DNA from 2 places in the Cupriavidus sp. UME77 genome. Region 1 is predicted to be linked to the other one. Evidence: riboswitches for the same ligand, from Rfam matches in the RefSeq annotation. Region 1 holds a riboswitch; the other holds the start of a gene.
The links. Region 1 has a riboswitch for glycine ahead of gcvT (glycine cleavage system aminomethyltransferase GcvT). Riboswitches for the same ligand answer to the same signal wherever they lie in the genome.
Positions count from the first base shown of each region.

Region 2: linked by a shared signal. The riboswitch ahead of A9975_RS35730 (D-amino acid dehydrogenase) and the one ahead of gcvT (glycine cleavage system aminomethyltransferase GcvT) in region 1 are both predicted to bind glycine.

Region 1 is NZ_LZZU01000046.1:92,448-103,121, reverse strand. It holds gene gcvP (aminomethyl-transferring glycine dehydrogenase) at 1-2,509, opposite strand, end outside; gene gcvH (glycine cleavage system protein GcvH) at 2,611-2,991, opposite strand; gene gcvT (glycine cleavage system aminomethyltransferase GcvT) at 3,092-4,231, opposite strand; glycine riboswitch at 4,330-4,486, opposite strand; glycine riboswitch at 4,508-4,595, opposite strand; gene A9975_RS18365 (UvrD-helicase domain-containing protein) at 4,830-6,926, shown strand; gene A9975_RS18360 (hypothetical protein) at 7,230-7,829, opposite strand; gene A9975_RS18355 (response regulator) at 8,212-8,943, shown strand; gene A9975_RS18350 (ATP-binding protein) at 8,915-10,093, shown strand; partial or broken gene A9975_RS18345 (ABC transporter substrate-binding protein) at 10,153-10,674, opposite strand, start outside.
Region 2 is NZ_LZZU01000092.1:29,557-40,230, reverse strand. It holds gene A9975_RS35735 (DUF3772 domain-containing protein) at 1-370, shown strand, start outside; gene A9975_RS35730 (D-amino acid dehydrogenase) at 384-1,652, opposite strand; glycine riboswitch at 1,821-1,917, opposite strand; gene A9975_RS35725 (hydrolase) at 2,016-2,702, opposite strand; gene A9975_RS38430 (NnrU family protein) at 2,905-3,096, shown strand; gene A9975_RS35715 (LysR family transcriptional regulator) at 3,318-4,226, opposite strand; gene A9975_RS35710 (SDR family oxidoreductase) at 4,453-5,226, opposite strand; gene A9975_RS35705 (tripartite tricarboxylate transporter substrate binding protein) at 5,568-6,569, opposite strand; gene A9975_RS35700 (acyl-CoA dehydrogenase family protein) at 6,677-7,843, opposite strand; gene A9975_RS35695 (CaiB/BaiF CoA-transferase family protein) at 7,875-9,083, opposite strand; gene A9975_RS35690 (enoyl-CoA hydratase/isomerase family protein) at 9,093-9,869, opposite strand; gene A9975_RS35685 (IclR family transcriptional regulator) at 10,002-10,674, shown strand, end outside.

The sequences.
Region 1 (10,674 bases):
TGGTCTTTTGCAGCGCGCGTACGTCCAGGATGCACTCGTGCGCCACCAGGCCGTGCTGGCCGGTGTAGAGCACGGGGAAGTGCGGCGACAGGCGGCGCGCCACGTAGTTGGCGGCCAGGATGGCGTTCTCGGTGGCGGCGGTCAGGCCGGCCGAGCCCATCATGGCGATGTACATCCACGAGATCGGCAGGATGCTGGCCGAGCCGAACGGCGCGGCGGACACGCCGCCGATGCCCTGGTCGTCGCGGCGATAGCCCACGCTGTCCTGGTTGGGCAGGAAGTCAGCCAGATGCGCGCCGACCGCCACCGGGCCAACGCCCGGGCCGCCACCGCCGTGGGGGATGCAGAAGGTCTTGTGCAGGTTCAGGTGGGACACGTCGCCACCGAACTGGCCCGGCGCGGCGGTGCCGACCATGGCGTTCATGTTGGCGCCGTCCACGTAGACCTGGCCACCGTGCTTGTGCACGATGTCGCAGATCTGCTGCACGCCCTGCTCGAATACGCCGTGCGTAGACGGGTAGGTGATCATGATCGCGGCGAGGTTCTTGCTGTGCTGCTCGGCCTTCTTCGCCAGGTCTTCCAGGTCGACGTTGCCGTTCTCGTCACAGGCCACCACCACCACCTTCATGCCAGCCATCTGTGCCGACGCCGGGTTGGTGCCGTGCGCGGAGGAGGGGATCAGGCAGATGTCGCGGTGGCTTTCGCCACGGCTGGCGTGGTACGCATGGATGATCAGCAGGCCGGCGTACTCGCCTTGCGAGCCGGCATTGGGCTGCAGGCTCACCGCGGCATAGCCGGTGGCGGCGCACAGCATGGCTTCGAGCTGGTCGATCATCTCGCGGTAGCCGACCGTCTGGTCCAGCGGCGCGAACGGGTGGATCTTGCTGAATTCGGGCCACGTCACCGGGATCATCTCGCTGGTGGCGTTGAGCTTCATGGTGCACGAGCCCAGCGGGATCATGGTGCGGTCCAGCGCCAGATCCTTGTCGGCCAGCATGCGCAGGTAGCGCAGCATTTCGTGCTCGGCGTGGTGCGTGTTGAACACCGGGTGCGTCAGGTAGGCGCTCTGGCGCGCCAGGCCGGCCGGGAACGCGTCTTGCGCGGCGGCTTCGAGTGCATCGAAGCTGGGCACCGGCTTGCCGTGGGCGAAGATTTCCAGCAGGGCGACGACGTCCTCGCGCGAGGCGGTCTCGTCCAGCGAGATGCCGATGCGGGTGGCGCCGGCGTGGCGCAGGTTGATGCCCCGCGCGGTGGCCGAGGCGTGCAGGGCTTCGGTGTTGAAGCCGGTTTCCAGCGTCAGCGTATCGAAGAAGGTGGCGTTGGTGCGCGTGTAGCCCAGTTGTTCCAGGCCGCCGGCCAGCGTGGCCGTCAGGCGGTGCACGCGCTGGGCGATGCGCTTGAGGCCTTGCGGGCCGTGGTACACGGCGTACATCGAGGCCATCACGGCCAGCAGCACCTGTGCCGTGCAGATGTTCGACGTCGCTTTCTCGCGGCGGATATGCTGCTCGCGCGTTTGCAGGGCCAGGCGATACGCCTTGTTGCCTTGCGCGTCGATGGTCACGCCCACCAGGCGGCCGGGCATGGAGCGCTTGAAGGCATCCTTGACCGCCATGTAGCCGGCGTGCGGGCCGCCAAAGCCGAGCGGCACGCCAAAGCGTTGCGAGTTGCCCACCGCCACGTCGGCGCCCCACTCTCCGGGCGCGGCGATCAGGGTCAGCGCCAGCAGGTCGGCGGCAGCCACCACCAGGCCGCCAGCGGCATGCACCGCGTCGGCGATGGCGCGGTAGTCGGCCACATCGCCGTTCACGCCGGGGTACTGCAGCAGCACGCCGAAGGCATGGGCGCCGGCCGCTTCGGCGGCGGGGCCAACCTTGACTTCGATGCCCAGCGGCAGCGCGCGGGTGCGTACCACTTCCAGCGTTTGCGGCAGCACGTCGTCCGCGACATAGAAGGTGGTGGAGGCGTGCTTGTTGACGCGCTGCAGCAGCGTCATGGCTTCGGCCGCCGCCGTGCCTTCATCCAGCATCGACGCATTGGCGATGTCCAGGCCGGTCAGGTCGGTCACCATCTGCTGGAAGTTCAGCATGGCTTCCAGGCGGCCCTGGGAGATCTCGGGCTGGTAGGGCGTGTAGGCGGTGTACCAGGCCGGGTTCTCGAAGATATTGCGCAGCACCACGCCCGGGGTCAGCGTGTTGTAGTAGCCCTGGCCGATAAAGCTCTTGAGCACGCGGTTCTTGCTGGCCAGCCCACGCAGCTTGGCCAGCGCGGCTTCTTCGGTCAGCGGCGCGGTGAACTCGCCCAGCGGCATGCCGTCGCGGCGGCGGATGGCGGCGGGGATGACGGCGTCGATCAGCGCGGCGCGGTTGTCATAGCCGAGCACCTTGAGCATGTGCTGTTGCTCGGCGGCATCGGGGCCGATATGGCGGGAGGCGAAGGCGTCGCGCGCCTCCAGTTCGGCCAGCGTGGGCCGGGCAACTTGGGCGGCAGTCATGGGCAGGGGGGCGTTCATGGCAAGAATCTCGTGGGAGCGGTGCGGCGGGTGGTCGGCCCGGTCCGCGTCGCGGCAGTCTTTATCCGTCATTCCCGTGGCGCGGGAATGACGATCTGGCATCAGGCGCCGACGTTGGCCTTATAGGCGTCGGCCGACATCAGGCCGTTCACGTCGTCGCTGTTGGCCGGCTTGAGCTTGAACAGCCAGGCGTCGAAGGCGTCGGCATTGACGCTTTCCGGCGAGGCGGCGGCGGCGTCGTTGATGGCGATCACTTCGCCTGCCACCGGAGCGTAGATGTCGGACGCGGCCTTGACCGATTCCACCACGGCCAGCGCGTCGCCGGCGCCGACCGACTTGCCCACTTCCGGCAGTTCCAGGAAGACGATGTCGCCCAGCGCGTCCTGCGCGTGGTCGGTGATGCCGATGGTCAGCGTGCCGTCGGCTTCGACGCGCACCCACTCATGGGACTCGGTGTATTTCAGGTCGGCGGGGAAATTCATGGGATTGCTCCAGATTCAATTTGTTATTCAGCGCCCGCCGGGGGATGTCGATGTTCGACGGGGTAACCGCCGGCGGGCGCGCTGTGACCGGTGCGAGCGTTCAGCTCACGAGTGCCTTGCCATTGCGCACAAACGGCAGTTTAACCACAGTCGCGGCGAGTTTGCGGTCGCGGATCTCGACCTGCACCTCGGCGCCGAGCGCAACGTCGAGCGGCAGGCGGGCAAAAGCGATGGATTGGGACAGCGAGGGGCTGAAGGTGCCACTGGTGATTTCGCCTTCGCCAGCAGGGGTAATGACCTTCTGGTGGGCGCGCAGCACGCCGCCTGCTTTTCCGTTGGCCGGGCGCAGGATCAGCCCGACGAACTGCTGGGTCTTGCCACCGGCGACCAGGGCAGCCTTGCCGGTGAAGTCGCGTTCGCTTTGCAGGTCCACGGTCCAGCCCAGGCCGGCGTTGAGCGGCGAGGTGTGGATATCCATGTCCTGGCCGTACAGGTTCATGCCGGCCTCCAGGCGCAGCGTGTCGCGCGCGCCCAGGCCCGCCGGGCGCACGCCCTCGGCGATCAGCTTTTCCCACAGGCCGGCCACGTTCTCGGCTGGCACTACCAGCTCGAACCCGTCTTCGCCGGTATAGCCGGTGCGTGCCACCATGACTTCGCCAAGGGCGGGATCCTGCACCACCACGGCGTTGAACGGCTTCAGGGCTTCGCTGGGTTGCGTCGAGGGGAAGGCGCTCCACACCTTGGCGCGGGCATTCGGGCCCTGCACCGCAACGATGGCCAGCGGGTCCACGCCGTCGGGCGCATTGTCGTGGCGACGCGGCGTGATGCGCACGCCGCTATTGGTGGCGGCGTTGCGTGCGGCGATCCATTCGATATCGTTGTTGGCGGTGCCAGCGTTCACCACCAGGCGGAAATAGTCCTCGGCGAAGAAATAGACGATCAGGTCGTCGATGACGCCACCCTTCTCATCCAGCATGCAGGAGTACAGCGCCTTGCCCGGCGTTTGCAGCTTGTCGACGTTGTTGGCCAGAAGGCCGCGCAGGAAGGGGCGCACATTGGCGCCCTTGAGGTCGACCACGCACATGTGCGAGACGTCGAACATGCCGGCATCGCTGCGCACGGCATGGTGTTCCTCGATCTGGGAGCCGTAGTTGACCGGCATGTCCCAGCCGCCGAAGTCGACCATGCGGGCGCCGAGTGCGCGGTGGATGGCGTTGAGGGGCGTGGCCTGGAGCGTCATGGAATCCTCGGGGGAAGGCAAATCTCGGTTCGAAAACGAAAAAGGGCCATCCGCCGCAGGATTCGGCGCGCCATAGCGCTGCCAGATCCGCTGCGGCGGATGACCCCTCTGTCCTCGATACCTGAGAGATTACAAGGCGGGATCCCAATTGAACTGCCGGAAATCCAAACCTTGCGCGCCCCTTCGGTGGGCACGCTCACCAAGGCTGTCGACGGAATCGATCAGTGGCGGGTGCCGCTCTCCAGAGTACGGCGTGCATCGTGTGCATGTTGCAAGCCGATCCAACCAGTCCATGGTGCCTGAGAGTTTTCGGGTGATACCCCTTCGGCGGCGCAAGATCTGCGCGCTCTCCCGGTCGGATGGCGCGACTCTACAGCCAGCCTCGGGGGCTTGTCAACGCGCTCGCGCGCCAGCCCGGGCGCAGCCGCGGGCCGGCTGGCCGGCGTGTTAACATCTGCGGCTCCGATGGCTTTTGCTGTGCCGCAGGCTTCACCCGTGGCCTTGGCCGCGCCCGTGCATGTGCTGCCTTTGCCATGCGCAAAAGCCCGCGCCCGCCTTGCCGGCCATCCCGCCACCCAGCATCACCACCAGCCCTCGCATGACCCACGGACTCAACCCTGCCCAATCCGAAGCCGTTCGCTACCTCGACGGCCCCTGCCTGGTGCTCGCCGGCGCCGGCTCGGGCAAGACCCGGGTGATCACGCAGAAAATCGCGCACCTGATCGAGGACAAGGGCTTCCAGCCCAAGCACATCGCCGCGGTGACCTTCACCAACAAGGCCGCCAAGGAGATGCAGGAGCGGATCGCCAAGCTGATGGAAGGCAAGACCACGCGCGAGGGCAAGCGCATTCCCATCAAGCAGATCACGGTGAGCACCTTCCACTCGCTGGGCGTGCAGATCCTGCGCGCCGAGGCCGAGCACGTGGGCCTGAAGCCGCGCTTCTCCATCATGGACTCGGACGATTGCTTTGGCATGGTGCAGGAGCAGCTCGCCTCCACCGACAAGAAGCTGATCCGCAGCGTGCAGAGCACCATCTCGCTGTGGAAGAACGGCATGGTCGATCCCGAGACCGCCATCGCCCAGGCCGACAACCCCGACGATCACCAGGCGGCGCTGATCTACCGCAACTACGTGGCTACGCTGCATGCCTACCAGGCCGTGGACTTCGACGACCTGATCCGCCTGCCGGCGGAGCTGTTCGCGCGCAACGAAGAGGTGCGCCTGCGCTGGCAGAACCGGCTGCGCTACTTCCTGGTGGACGAGTACCAGGACACCAACGCCTGCCAGTACCAGCTGCTCAAGCAGCTCGCCGGCGGCTCGCACCTGCGCGCGCCGGCCTTCACCGCGGTGGGCGACGACGACCAGGCCATCTACGGCTGGCGCGGCGCCACGCTGGACAACCTCAAGCTGCTGCAGACCGATTTCCCCGACCTCAAGGTGGTCAAGCTGGAGCAGAACTACCGCTCCACCGTGCGCATCCTGGAGGCGGCCAACGCGGTCATCTCCAACAATCCCAAGCTGTTCGACAAGAAGCTGTGGAGCGAGCACGGCATGGGCGACCCCATTGCCGTCAACCCGATGAACGATGAGGAGCACGAGGCGGAGTCGGTCGTGTTCCGCTTGTCGGCCCACAAGTTCGAGCGCCGCGCGCAGTTCCGCGACTACGCCATCCTGTATCGCGGCAACCACCAGGCGCGGCTGTTCGAGCAGATCCTGCGCCGCGAGCGCATTCCCTATGTGCTCTCGGGCGGGCAGAGCTTCTTTGACAAGGCCGAGATCAAGGACATCTGCGCCTACCTGCGCCTGATCGCCAACCCGGACGACGATCCCGCCTTCATCCGCGCCATCACCACGCCCAAGCGTGGCGTGGGCAATACCACGCTGGAAGTGCTTGGCACCTTCGCCGGCCAGGCCAAGGTGTCGTTGTTCGAGGCGGCCATGATGGGCGGCATCGAAGGCAAGCTCCAGCCGCGCCAGCTGGAGCCGCTGCGGGTGTTCTGCGAAGCCATGGTGCGCCTGGCCGGGCGCGCGGCCAGCGATCCCGCCACCCAGGTGCTCGACGACATGATGGAAGGCATTCATTACGAGGCCTACCTGTACGACACCTTCGACGAGCGCCAGGCCCAGTCGCGCTGGACCAACACGCTGGAATTCCTCGACTGGCTCAAGCGCAAGGGCACCAAGCCCGAGGCCACGGGCGAGGGCGAGGAGGCCACCGGCTTCGACACCGCCGATGGCTTTGGCGACGAGGGCAAGAACCTGCTGGAGCTGACCCAGACGGTGGCGCTGATGAGCATGCTCGAAGGCCGCGAGGAAGATCCCGACGCGGTGCGCCTGTCGACGCTGCACGCCTCCAAGGGGCTGGAGTACCCGCACGTGTTCCTGGTCGGGGTGGAAGAGGGCATCCTGCCCCACTGCCGCGAAGACGAAGACATGAGCGACGAGAAGATCGAGGAAGAGCGCCGCCTGATGTACGTAGGCATCACGCGTGCGCAGCGCAGCCTGCACCTGAGCTGGTGCAAGAAGCGCAAGCGCGCCCGCGATACCTACTCTTGCGAGCCCTCGCGCTTTATCGGCGAGATGAAGCTCGAAGAGGCCCCCGCGATCAAGGACGAAACGCCCGCCATGAGCCCCAAGGACCGCCTGGCCGGACTCAAGGCCTTGCTGGGAACGCCCGGCAAGACCTCGGCATGACCGGCCCCGGCCGGTGTTCCGTGCCCCATCCCGGTGCCAATCGTACAAAGTCGATACATTAGCCTACAAGCGGGACATGACCCTCGCCCGATGTCTGTCTAACATCGCCGGTGCCTGGCCCGACGTATGGACCAGGCGCCGCGCCGTTCCGTCCCTTCGGAGTGGCGTGGCCGGGCAGCACGCCCGACTTCTTCCCTGTTCTGCGCCTCCGCACTTGGGTCCGGGGGCGTTTTTTTTGGGAATCCGCCAGGTCCCGTGGCCATCAGGCGCGCGCCTGCTACCGGGCTTGCGTGGTCGAGGGGCTTACCGGGCATCTGGCGCTCCTAGTTGGTGAGGCACCGCAGCGCCGGGTACGCCGAATGGGCCGTTCGCCCCGAAGGTGCAGGGCATGGGGCCTGCCATGGCGCCGGGGAAAGGGTGGGCGGATGCGCCCTGCGGCGGACCCGCCAAACGGCCCTCTGGCATGTCGCGCAGGCGCTTGCGCTGGCCGGCATCCAGGCTTTCTTCAAATGCGATCCAGCGATCGCGCACGGCGCGGCGATCCTTGTCGAGCGCATCGTGCAGGCGGTCTTCCCGCTCCGCGCGGGCGCGCAGCGACGACTCGGGACCCTCCGGCTGACCGGGGCCGCCGCCCTCGCGGATAAAGCGCGCCTGCAGTTCCAGCGCGTGCGCATGCGCTTCCCGCGCCGCGTCCAGGGCGGTTTGCCACAGGGTGGCCTGGGCAGGCGTGAGCGCCAGCGCGTCGCGCAGCGATGTGGGCGCCGCCGGCCGGCCGGGGCCGGCAACCGCCAGCGGGCTGGTCTGCAGCGCGTGCGCCGGCAGCGTCAAGGCGCAGGCGCCGCACAGCACGGCAAGGGACAGCAAGGCGCGGAGGCGGGGCAACAAGGCTTGGGGCTGGGTCACAAGGATTCTCCATGGAGGTCATGCGGGGGCGCCGGGCTGCCGTGGCCCGCCGGTCAGGAACTGGCAGGCACAAAAGCGGCGGAATAACGACATGACATCTTAGAAAGGCCGGCCCGCTATTGCTTGAGCGCTTGGTCAGCGCGCGGAAGCAATGCCGTACAAAGCGGGCCGCCGGGCAAGCCGCTTTGTATCAAGCCCGGTACAAAGCGGCCACACCCTGCCTATCAGGCCGCCGCGCCGGGCTGGTAGAGTGAATCCCTGGCGGCGGCGGCGGCTTGCCGGGCCTCCCTGATTCGCCCGAATCCGCTGCAATACCGGCCTGCCGGCGCACCAACCTGCCGCGCACGACGCGGCGAACCGCTGCAAAGCACGACGAAACCCGATGGACCATTCTCCCGCCTCGCCCCTTCATTTGCTGATCGTCGACGACGATCCGCAGATCCGCGCCATGCTGGCCGAGTACCTCTCCACCTTTGGCATCGAAGCCGACGGCGCCGAGGGCGGCGCCGCCATGCGCGCCGCCATGGCCACGCGCGACTACGACCTGGTGGTGCTCGACCTCTCTTTGCGCGGCGAAAACGGCCTGACGCTGTGCCGCGAGATCCGCGAGCGCAGCAACCTGCCGGTAATCATGCTCACCGCGCGCACCGAGCTGGCCGACCGCGTGGTCGGGCTGGAGGTGGGCGCCGACGACTATGTCACCAAGCCCTTCGAGATGCGCGAGCTGGTGGCGCGCATCCACACCGTGCTGCGCCGTGCCCGGGGCGGCGGCGTAAAGCGCCCGGCGGCGGCGGGCGGCCATGAACTGCGCTTCGGCAGCTGGCGCCTCAACACCACGCTGCGCCAGCTGGTGGATGGCGAGGAAACCGTGGTGCCGTTGTCCAATGCGGAATTCCGGCTGCTGCTGGCGTTTATCGAGCATCCGAACCGCGTGCTGGATCGCGAGCTGCTGATCAACCAGGCGCGCGGCCGCGATCTCGACGTCTTTGATCGCAGCATCGACCTGCTGGTCTCGCGCCTGCGCCAGAAGCTGCGCGACGATCCGCGCGACCCGACGTTGATCCGTACCGTCCGAGGCGAGGGCTATGTCTTCACCGGTGCCGTCGAAGCCTGAGCGCGCGGGCTGGGTAGCCCGCCACGACTCCATGTTCATCCGGCTGTTCCTGGTGATGGCCGCGATCATGCTGGCCGTGCATCTGCTCGGCGTCACGGTCATCGAGAGTGTGTTCCCGCGCCCGGGGCATACCGGGTTCACCTTCGTGCCCGGCGACGAGATGCCGCCGCCGCCCCCGGGTGAAGAGGGGCGGCGGGGCGAGTCCCCGCCGCCGCCGGACGCCGAGGCGCGCGCGGACAACGGCCAAGGCGGAGCCGGAGCCCCAGTGCCGCCACGCCGCCCGCGCCGCACCCACGGTCTTGGGCCGCCGCGCCTGGGCCAGTTGTTCCAGCTCGCCGCCATTGTGGCCGCGTCCTGGGTGGGTGCGCGATTGCTGGCCAGGCCGGTCCAGCGCCTGGCCAGCAGCGCCGGCCGGCTGGCCCAGGACGTGCATGCCCCGCCGCTGGACGAAGACAGCGGCCCGGCCGAGGCCCGCGCCGCAGCCAAGGCCTTCAACCACATGCAGCAGCGCATCCGCACCCAGCTGGCACAGCAATCGCGCTTCCTGGCTGCCGTGTCCCACGACCTGCGCACCCCACTCACCCGCATGAGCCTGCGCATCGAAGGCGTCGACGACAACCAGGTCCGCTATCGCCTGCGCCAGGACCTGGCGGAGATGAACGGTCTGATCGATGCCACCCTGTATTACCTGCGCGAGCGCGACGGCGCCGCCGCGCCGCGCCAGCGGGTGGATGTGCATGCCTTGCTGCAGGCCGTGGTGGACGATGCCACGGAAGTCGGCCAGGACGTCACCTTGTCTGGCGACGCCGAGCCGCTGCTGGCCTATCCGGCCGAACTGCGCCGGGCCGTGGTCAACCTGGTCGAGAACGCGCACCGCTACGGCGGCAGCGCGTGCATTGAACTGGCGGACAGCCCCGAGCGGGTGGTGATCGATGTGTGCGACAACGGCCCCGGCATTCCGCCGGAGGAAATGGCGCGCGTGCTGGAGCCGTTCTACCGGCTCGAATCCTCGCGCAACCGTGCCACCGGCGGGGTCGGCATGGGCCTGTCGATCGCCGCGGATATTGTCTCGCGCCACGGCGGCGAGCTCAGCCTGGCCAACCGGGCGGAAGGCGGCCTGCGGGTGCGCATCGTGCTGCCGCGCGCCTGAGCCGCGGGCGGCCCGGTGCCAACGCTACCGCTCACCGTGCCGTGCCGTGCCGTGCCGCCACCCATTGCGGCAAGCTGCACATACTGCGAGCCGCGCGAGCCGCGCGTGAAATCCAGCACGAAATCGCCCACGTCGACACGGGCCTGCAGCGCGCGCCGCAGGTCCGCCGGGCTGGCCCCGCGCGGCGCAGCCAGCGCCGTGCGCACCAGCCAGGCCGCGCCGATATAGCCGGCCAGCGTGGCCGGCGAGGCGGGCTCGTCCAGGAACTGCTTCATCCGGCCCACGTGCTCCTTGACCACGCGCAGGGTCAGGTCCTGCGGCCCCGGGGCGATCTGCGTCAGCACGATGCCGCCGGTGTAGCCGGCGCCAAGAATCTCGCGTGCCGCCAGCGAATTGACCGCCGACAAGCCCACCAGGAAGCCGTACCAGCCGCGCGCCGCCAGCGCGCGGCCGAGGTTGCCATAGGCCAGCGTATCGCCTGCCACGATCACCGCGGCCGGGCGCGCGGCGGCGATGCGTTGCGCGACCGCCCCGGCGTCGCTGCCCTTGCCCGCATCCAGCGTGAGTGCCTGCAGTCCCGG
Region 2 (10,674 bases), on a different contig from region 1:
GCCCAACTCGCAGCTGATCTCGCAGAACCTGCGCAACGTGACGATGAGCAACAGCACGCAAGGGGTCGCGACGCTGCTCCTCACCTTCCCGTTGAACATCGATCCCGAGCAGGTGCGCGAACTGCTGCTCGACTCCTATCGGGAAAATGAAGCGATTCTCGACAAGCCCGCGCCATCCGTCACGTTCAGCCAGCTGGCGCCGAACGGGATCACGCTTAGCGTGACGGGCTACGTAGGCAGCCCGCGGATCGCCACCGCGACCAAGAGCGACCTGCTGTTCGAGATACTGAAGCGGCTGCGCGCGGCCGATATCTCGCTGTCGGTCCCGCAGACGTTGCGGGTGGAGAACATGGCCGCGCTTGGCGCGTAACGCGTCCGGCCCCTTACGGGGTCACCAGCGCCACCGCGTCCTGCAGGCCATGTGCACGCCTGGCGCCCATGGCCTGCTGCACCACATCGCCGATCATGTCCGCAGTGACCGCCGACAGCGTCCATCCCAGGTGGCCGTGGCCGGTGTTGTAGAACACGCAGGACGCACGGCCCCGGCCCACGCGCGGCAGCATGGTAGGCATCATCGGCCGCAGTCCGGCCCAGGGCACCACGCTGCGCGTGCTGACACCGGGGAAGCACTGGTTGACCCACTCCACCAGCGGACGGATGCGGTCAGCGCGGATGTCGCGGTTGTAGCCATTGAACTCTGCCGTGCCCGCCACGCGGAAGCGATCAACGCCCAGGCGGCTGGTGACCAGCTTGGTTTCGTCGTCGAGCAGGCTCACGACGGGCGCGGCCGCCTGGCTTTGCGCATCGTTCAGGTTGACGGTGATCGAATAGCCCTTGACCGGATAGATATTGACGCGATCGCCAAGGCTGGCCGCCAGCGCCCGGCTGGCCGTGCCGGCACAGACGACCACGCCGTCGAACACGCGCGATTCGGCCTGCTGGCCGTCGCCGCTGACGATGGTGACCTGCCGGCCATCGGTGCTGACCGACTGGACATCCTGGTTGTACAGGCAACGCACGCCCAGGCGGTCGATGGCCACAGCCATGCCGCTGGTGAACTTGTGGATGTCGCCAGTGGAGTCGCTCTGGGTGAAATAGCCACCGTAGTACTGTCCGGCCAGGGTCGGCTCGATGGCGCGCATTTCTTCCGGCGTGACAGCGTGGCGCTCCAGCCCGCCCTCGGCCAGCAGCTTCGACACCCTGCCTGCATGCTCGAAGCCCGCCTTGTCGCGATAGATATGGAGGATGCCTTCCTTCTTCAGGTCGAAATCGATGCCTTCGGCCGCCGCCCAGGAAAACAGGTGGTCGCGCGCGGCAATCGCCAGGCGCGTGGTCTCGATGGTGTTCTTGCGGTAATGGGGAATAGCGGCGATGAACTCGGCGAACCAGGACAGCTTGTGCCAGCTCGGGCGCGGGTTGACCAGCAGCGGCGCATCGCTCTTGAGCATCCACTTGATGCCCTTGAGGATGGTGGACCAGTGTGTCCAGACTTCAGCGTTGGAAGCGGAAAGCTGGCCGCCGTTGGCAAACGAGGTTTCCATGGCGGCATAGCGGTGTTTTTCGAGCAGGGTGACCGAGAAACCGCGTTTGGCGAGCGCGTAGGCAGTGGTCACGCCGGTGATGCCACCACCGATAACGGCAATTGTTTTCATCTCTATGGTTCCAGGACGTCGGATGGGAGCCTCTTGCGCGGCATGCGCAAAAGACGCCCCCTCTGTCCTTGACCTGAGAGATTCACGATACGCCACTTTGGGAGTGACGGGGATCGCTTGCTCCTTCGGTACCGCCGGCTGACGAGCGCCGGGGTTCTTCAGAGTTCACACGTGATACCGGTCCTTTTGCCTGAGAGTTTCCGGGGCGGTTGCTCCTTCGGCGCTGCCCGGCGCATGGCCAGGCAGTCTCTCCCGATATCAACTTTGCATGATGCCGCCGGGCAATACCAGGTGACATGGCTCGGAACTTTAGCACTAGTCTGACTGCCTGGGGAATTTCCCTGCGGGTTCAGGCCGGGAATATCAGCGGGCCGGAACCGGGGCAAGCGACGCGTGCGGCGTGGCGGTACGTTGCTCGGCCTTGTGCACCATGGTGTAGGCGTAGTCCACGCCCATGCCGTAAGCGCCCGAGTGTTCCTTGACCAGCTTCATCACGGCGTCATAGCTATCACGGTGCGCCCAGTCGCGCTGCCATTCGAGCAGCACCTGCTGCCAGGTCACCGGCACCACGCCGGCCTGCACCATGCGCTGCATGGCGTAGTCGTGCGCTTCCTTGCTGGTGCCGCCGGAAGCGTCGGCCACCATATAGATCTCGTAGTCGCTGTCGTGCATCGCCGACAGCGCGAAGGTGGTGTTGCAGACCTCGGTCCACAACCCGGCCACGATGATCTTCTTGCGACCGTTGGCGGCCAGCGCATCGCGCACCTTCTGGTCGTCCCACGAGTTCATCGAAGTGCGTTCCAGCGTTTGCTGGCCGGGGAATACGTCAAGCAGTTCGGGGTAGGTATAGCCGGAGAAAGACTCGCTCTCCACCGTGGTGATGGTGGTCGGGATATTGAAGATCCTGGCCGCCTTGGCCAGGCCCACCGCGTTGTTCTTCATCGCCTGGCGGTCCATCGACTGCACGCCGAAGGCCATCTGCGGCTGGTGGTCGATGAAGATCAGCTGGCTGTTTTGCGGGGTCAGGACTTCGAGCTTAGCGTTGGTCATGATTTCTCTCCTTGGCTACCTGGCTATTTGGCTATTTGGCCGTTTGGCCGTTTGGTTGAATTATTTAGAACGTCGTCTTTGGCGTCGATCCGTCCATGGGTTGAACTTTATGGCAGAGCAGGCCGACAATGTGATGAGTTAGTCGGATAACTTGTTCAATTTTATTGATTGATATTTAATGGGAGTAGGAAGCAGCTAAGCGGTGGGGGGCGTCTATTCGCTGGTTGCGGTCCTGACGCTCGGCTGGCTGATCCTGGCATACCGAAAGCCGCCTCTTACGGCACCACTATGGCCGGTAGAAAACGGCCTTTGGGCGGTTGTGACCGCGGTCATGCTGATCGCGTCAGTCCTCCTGATGGGTTCGCTGATCCGCAGCGCGGCGTGTACGCGGTGACGCGCCACTCAGTTCCAGCCCGATCTCTGTCCCGCATGGGAGTCCAAGACGAGTTATCTGCCGTTCGCGGCGATCGCGGCCGGCCGTGCGCGGCTCGGCGGGTTCGGCTTGCACGCGCATTTGGGCGGGCTCGTCGTCTGGCTCGCAGCAACTTGGGCTCATATCCCGTCCGCCGGATGGGCCGCGGGCATCTGGCGCTGGCTGTAGCTGTAGCTGTGGCGTCAGGCGTCCAGATACGCCCGCATCAGCGCCTCGAACCACTCCACGAACACCGCCAGCCTTCGCGAGCGCTGGCGCCTGTGAGGGTAGAGTATTGAAACCGGCATGGGAGCGGCGCGGTGCGAGGGCATGACTTCCACCAACGCCTTGGCGTCAAGCATGTGTTGCACGTCGAAGCGTGGAATCTGGATCAACCCGAGCCCGGAGCGGCAGCAGGCGATATAGCTTTCGGCATTGTTCACCACCACCCGGCTGGGCACATTGCTGGCGTGTTCGCTGCCATCGGCCGTCATATATTCCCACGGCAGTTCCCTCCCGGACGTCGGTGACGCATAGCCCACGGCCCAATGGCCGTTACTCAACTCGTCCGGATGCTCGGGCGAACCATGTTCGCGCAGATACTTGGGACTGGCGCAGTTGATGAGCGCGATTTTTCCCAGTGGATGCACCACCAGGCTGCTGTCGTGCAGCATGCCGATGCGCACTGCGCAATCCACGCCTTCCTGCACAAGGTCGATGGCACGATCGGCCGAGCCCAGGGCCAATTGCAAATGGGGATGGCGGCGCAGCAGGCCAGGCAGCGCCGGTGCGATCAGCCGGCGGGCGATACGGCTAGGTACGTCCACCTTGAGCCGCCCGGCCACCTGGCGCTGGTTGGCCTGGAACAATTGGTCGATGTCTTCCACATCGGCCAGCAAAGGCCGTATGCGCTCCAGCAACTGGGTGCCATCGGCCGTTGGGCGAACCTGGCGTGTGGTTCGATGCAACAGCCGCGCACCGACCTGGATCTCCAGTTGCTGAATGGCGGCCGAAACCGAGGCGCGCGGCAACTCCAGCGCATTCGCCGCCTTGATGAAGCTGCCCATCTCCGCCACCTGGACGAAAACGCGGTACTGATCGAACCGGTCCATGTCTCTCGCTTCTCTAAGCCGCTTCCTTCGTGTGTGCTGCTGCCATCCAAGGTCCTGCTGCATGGTCGGGCCAGGGGTGGCCTAGCCGATTGATCAGACTTGCCGAGCGGCCGGCCATATCCTCCGAACTGGCGAACGGCAGGTAGAAGGATAGCCGCAATTGCGCACCAACTGCGCGGCCAACGCCAGCCCTACCGCGATGAAGCTCACGGCAAGCATGGCGGCCTCACTTGGTGGTGTAGCCGCCGTTGATCAGGATGGTTTGCCCGGTGATCCACCAGCCGTCGCTGACCAGGTGGCGGATAAAGGGCACAACGTCCTCGATGTCGGTCAAGCCGGTCTTGCTGAAGGGCGACAGTGCAGCGGCTGTCTTGTGGTACGCGACCGCATCGACGCCTTCGGCCGGGTAGAAGAATGGCGTGTCCATCGGGCCCGGGCCGACCGCTGTCACTGAGATGCCGCGCGCGCCGAACTCCTTGGAGGCCGCGCGGGTGTAGTGCTCCACCGGCGCCTTGGTGCCGGCATACGCGGCATAAAACGGTGTGAAGGCCCCGAGCAGCGACGTGACCAGCGTGCAGATCTTGCCGTTGTCGTTCACGTGCCGGCCAGCTTCCTTGAGGAAGAAGAAGGCCGTCTTGGCATTGACCGCCGCCATTTCGTCGTACTCGGCCTCGCTGATCTCGGCGAACGGCTTCTTCAGCACCTTGCCCACCGTGTTGATGGCGATGTCCGGCTTGCCCACGGCGGCGATGGCGTCGGCAAACAGTTTCTCGACGGCACCGGCAGTCGTCAGGTCAGCCTGGATCGCCACGGCCTGAGCACCTGCAGCCTTGACAGCGGCAACGGTCGCGTCGGCTTCGGCCTTGCTACTCGCGCTGTTGTAGTGAATCGCCACGGCCTTGGCGCCCTGATGGGCAAAGTCGCGGGCGATCAGCCCGCCGAGGTTCTTCGCGCCGCCAGCGATGAGCACGACTTTGCCCTTGATCGAATGGTCTGCCATGGAAAATCTCCTTCGTGGATGAATGGAGAGGACAGTCTAGGCAAGGGCCGCCAGAAGATCAGCCAGGCGATTCCGGATGGATTGTCCAGAAAAACATCCCAATCCGAAGATAGATCGATGCGGAGCTGGCGTGTAGCCAGCCAGGTCGGATCGACATCGTCACATCGTCACGGTCGGCCGTACGGCTCACGCCAGGTTCATCAACACGGTGATGCAGGCGATGTCGATGCAGGCGCGCCGGAGAAAACGCTTTTGCCTCGGAGTCCGCAGGGAGAGGGCCGCGCGCGGAGGAAGCGAATGGGGCATGATCCCCCTGCGCTCCGCCGCCCTGCACTCTCTTTTTACTGCAGCTCGATCTTCGCGATCGCTGCCAGCCGCTTCCAGCGCGCGATTTCGTCCTTCTGGTAGTCGCGAAGTTCTGCCGGCGTGGAGAGGATCAGCGAGGTGGACTGGCGCTGGTAATACTCCTTGACGTCGTCGGCGGCGCCGGCCTGGGCGAACAGTTCGCCCAGGCGTTGTGCGATGGGCGCAGGTGTCTTGGCGGAGACCGCCGCTGCCACCCAGTTGTAGGCCAGGAAGTCCGGCACGCCGGCTTCGGCCGCGCTTGGCACGCCCGGCAGTAGCGGCGAGCGCTGGGGCGCGGTGTAAGCCAGCGCGCGCACCTTGCCGCCCTTGACCAGCTCAATCGCGCCGCTGGCATCCACCACGGCGAAGTCCACGTTGGCGGCCATCACGCCGTTGATCGCGTCGCCCGCGCCCTTGTAAGGCACGGCGGTGGTCTTCATGCGGCTTTGCTCGTTCAGCCATTCGCTGTAGAGCGTGTACGACACCGAGCCGGTCCCGTAGTTGAGCGCGCCAGGCCGCTTGCGCGCGTCCTCCACCAGCGCCTTGAGCGTGTGGTACGGCGAGCTGGCCGGCACGATGATCAGGCATGGCCCACGCGACAACAGCGTAATGGGCGTGAAGTCAGTCAGCGGATCGTAAGGCAGCTTGCGGAAGGTGGCGGCATTGGTGGACAGCGTGGAGTTGCTGCCGATAAACACCGTGTATCCGTCAGCCGGCGCGCTGAGCAGCGTCTGCACGCCGATGAAGCCGTTGCCACCCGGCTTGTTCTCCACCACCACGCCCTGCCCCGTCAGCTCGCCGATCTTCTTGGCGAACATGCGGGCGGTCATGTCGGTACCGCTGCCGGACGGGAACGGCACGATAAAGCGGATCGGGCGGCTGGGAAATGCCTGCGGCTGCGCCAGCGCGGCGAACGGCGCGCCGGCCAGGCTAGCTGTAAGGACGGTGCCAGCCAGGACAGCGAAGCGGCGCCGGGAACAGTTCACGGTTCGGGTCATGTTGTCTCCTTGGTCTTGCGCCTGGCAGTGGGTTCCGCCAGTGCGGGTGTGTCAGTGATTCCGTGGTTCAGTGATTCCGTGATTCCGTGATTCGCCTTGGCGGCGGGCTAACGCTTGAGGCCAAGCAGATCCCGCGCGATAACCCATCGGTGCACTTCGGACGGGCCTTCGTAGATGCGCATCAACCGCGTCTCGTTGGCCATTTGCTGCAACGGCATTTCCTTGGTCATGCCCATCGCGCCAAAGGCCTGCATGGCGTGGTCGATCACGTCCCAGGCCATCTCGGTGGCGAATACCTTGATCATCGAGACCTGGGTACGCGCCTCGTCGCCGGCGTCAATGCGTGCCGCGGCCTCGTAAGTCATCAGGCGACAGGCGTGGATGCGGGTGGCGGCATCGGCCACCCACCACTGGATTGCCTGCCGGTCCGCCAGCGCGGCGCCGAAGGTGCGGCGCTGCGGCGCGTACTCGCACAGCATGTCAAGCGCACGCTGGGCGCGGCCAATGCACCAGGCCGCCATCTGCACGCGCCGGCTGGACAGCCGTGCCTGCATCGGCGCGAAGCCCCGGCCTTCCACGCCAAGCAGCTGCGTGTGCGCAACGCGGCAGTCTTCCAGCACCACCTCGTAGGTGGAGGCGCCGCCGATCATGGGGATGCGCCGTTCTACCTTGAAGCCGGGCGTGCCACGGTCGACCAGAAAAGCAGAGATGCCGCCGCGCGCGCCGCGCGTCTTGTCGGTCACGGCCATCACGATGGTCCAGTCGGCGCGGGCGGCACGGCTGATCCAGATCTTGCGGCCGTTGAGCACCCAGTCGTCGCCGTCGCGTTCGGCACGGGTGGTCATCATGGCCGGGTCGCCGCCGGCGCCGGGCTCGGAAATAGCGATGGCGGAGATGGTCTCGCCGCGCGCGTACGGTTCCAGGTAGCGCGCACGCTGGGCCGCGTCGGCGGTCTTGAGCAGCATGCGAAGGTTCGGCGAATCGGGCGGCAGGTCGTAGGGTGTGACGGTCTTGCCCAGTTCCTCGTTGACGCCGACCATGGCCACCACTGGCAGGTCGGCTCCACCCATCTCGGCCGGCGCATCCAGGCCCCACAGGCCCAGCTCACGCGAGAGTCCGTCCAGCTTGTCCTGCTCCTGCGCCAGCAGCGTGAGCTGGCCGCCCTCTGCCTCGCGGGCCAGCACGCCCGCTTCGAGCGGGATCAGTTGCTCGCGCACAAAGCGCGCCACCAGATCCTTGAGCATCTGGTGTTCTTCTTCCAGTACGAAGTTCATGCCATGTCTCCTTTATTGTTTGCGTGCCGCTTCAGGCGGCGTCCCGGCCGCCCGTTACCCGGGCGATGTCTTCAGGGGTTAGCCCGGCTTCGCGCAACACTTCATCGGTGTGCTCGCCCAGCGTGGGCGCGTGCCGGCGCAGCGACAGCGGCGTGGCGGAGAAGCGCGTCGCGGGCCGCATCTCGCGCAACGGGCCCTCGGTAGGATGCTCGGTCTGCTGGAACAGCCCGACCGCTTCCAGGTGCGGATGCGCCAGCAATTCGTCCGGTGCATAGATCGGCGTGGCGGGGATATCCAGCGTCTCGAACAGCGCCATCCACTCCTTTGTGGTACGGGTCGGCGTGATCTGCGCGAGGTGCTGGTACAGCGCGCGGATATGGGCGTTGCGCTGCGCGCGGCTGGCGATGTTGTACTTGTCACCCAGGTCATCGCGACCCACGGCATGGAAAAAGGCTTTCCAGTGGCGGTCCGTGTACGGCAGCGCGCAGATCCAGCCGTCCGCAGTCTGCGCCGGCCGCCGCCCGCCCTGCAGCAGGCGCGCATAGCCGGCCGCGCCGGTGGCGGGCTCGAAGGTCAACCCCGCCAGGTGCTCGGCCATCACGAAGCTGGCCATGGTTTCCAGCATCGGCACCTCCACCGCTTGCCCGCTGCCGTGGCGCTCGCGGTGCAGCAGCGCGGCCATCACCGCGTTGGCCAGCGCCATCCCGGTGGTCTTGTCGGCGATCAGGCTGGGCACATACTCGGGCCGGCCGCCGGCGACGGCGCCCAGCGACACCAGCCCGCAAGCGGCCTGGATGATGTCGTCGAAGGCCGGCTTGTCACGGTGCGGGCCGTCCTGGCCAAAGCCGGTGGCCACGCAATAGACGATGCGCGGGTTCAACGCTGCCACGGCGGCGTAGCCAAAGCCCAGCCGCTCGATGGCGGCCACGCGCATATTGTGGATCAGCACATCGGCGCCGGCGATCAGGCGGCGCAGCGCCGCCGCGCCTGCAGGCGTCTTCAGGTCCAGCACCACTGAGCGCTTGTTGCGGTTGAGCGCCAGGTAGATCGAACTCATGCCGGCGTTGCGCGATACGCCGTTGGCGCGCATGAGGTCGCCTTCCGGCCCTTCGATCTTGATGACGTCCGCGCCCAGATCGGCCAGAGATTGCGTGGCCAGGGGGCCCAGCACCACCGAAGTCAGGTCGAGTACGCGAATTCCCTCGAGCGGGCCGGCGCAGACAGGTTTCTCATGTTGCATGCGGCCCCCTCAGCGGCGCTGGAAGACGGGCGCGCGGCGCTCGGCCATCGCCGCCACGCCTTCGCGGAAATCCGCCGTGGCGAACTGCACGCGCTGGATGGCCAGTTCACGCTGGTTGGCCTGCACGATGCGGTCGGCCAGCCCCAGGCGCAGCGTCTCGCGTGTGCTTTCCACGGCCAGTGGCGCCGAGGCCGCGATATCGTGCGCGAGCGCCAGCGCGCGGGCACGCACCTCGGCCTGCGCCACCAGTTCGTCGGCCAAGCCGATGCGCACGGCTTCTTCGCCATCGATGCGCCTGCCCGTGTAAAACAGCAGCGCGGCCTGCTGCTCGCCAACCAGGCGTGGCAGCGTCACGCTCATGCCAAAGCCGGGATGGAAGCCGAGCCTGTTGAAGCTGGCGCTGAAACGCGCTTCGCGGCATGTGATGCGGAAATCCGCCACCAGCGCCAGTCCCAGCCCCGCGCCGATCGCGGCACCCGCAACGGCCGCCACGATGGGCTTGCGGTTGCGGTACAGCTTCATGGCCTGAGCGTAGAAGGCCGATGGGTCGCGCGAGACGCTGCCCTGGTCGGCGCCGCTGAAATCGGCCCCGGCGCAGAAGGCGCCCACGCCAGATGTCAGCACAATGGCGCGGCAACTGTCGTCCTCGTCGAGTTGCAGCAGCGCTTCGGCCAGCCGGCGCATGACATCGGCGTCGACAAAGTTATGGGGCGGGCGCGAGATCTCGATCTGCGCAACATGCTGGTCGCGTGTCAGGACGATTTCGGGGGTGGATGCCGAGGTCATGGCGAAGGGCTCCGGGAAGTGGAAAGGCACCCAGTATTCGCCGATGCGGATTCCCGCGCTACACTACAATTTCGGTTACTGAAATTACTTGCAGCGCCCCGCTGCTGGATTGGCGGGGCTGCGGCCAACGACATGCCTGACCCGCAACCCTATTCCGCCCCCGTTTCCGCCCCCGATTCGCACCCGGACTCCTGCGCCAAGCCGCCTTCGAGCCGCGAGCTCACGCACAGTACCGGCCAGTTCACGCGCCAGACCGGAGGCAGTCAGTCGCTCGAACGTGGCCTGATGCTGCTGCGCGCGTTCCGCGTCGGCTCTTCCAGCCTGACCAATGCGGACCTGGCAGCGCGCACCGGCCTGCCGCGCCCCACTGTCAGCCGCCTCACGCGCTCGCTGGTGGATGGCGGCTTCCTGCGCTACGACGCCACCGAGCGCGCCTACCGGCTGGCGGCCGTGGTGGTGAGCCTGGCGGACGCCTTCCACCACGCCACCACGGTGCCCGATATCGCCCTGCCGCTGATGCGCAAGATCGCCGAGGCGGAAAAGGTCAATGTCGGCCTGGCCGTGCCCGACCAGACCGCCATGGTCTACCTGGCAGCGGTGCGCCACAGCCGCGACAGCGTATCGCGCACCCGGCGCGTAGCGCCCGGCACGCGCGTTCCCATGGAACTGACCTCGATCGGCATGGCGTGGCTGGCCGCGGTGCCGGCCGGCGTGCGCGACCACTTCCTCGCACGGATCGAGGAGAAGGCCGGCGACGAATGGCCGGCCTTGCACAAGGAACTGTCGCGTGGCATTGCCCAGGCCC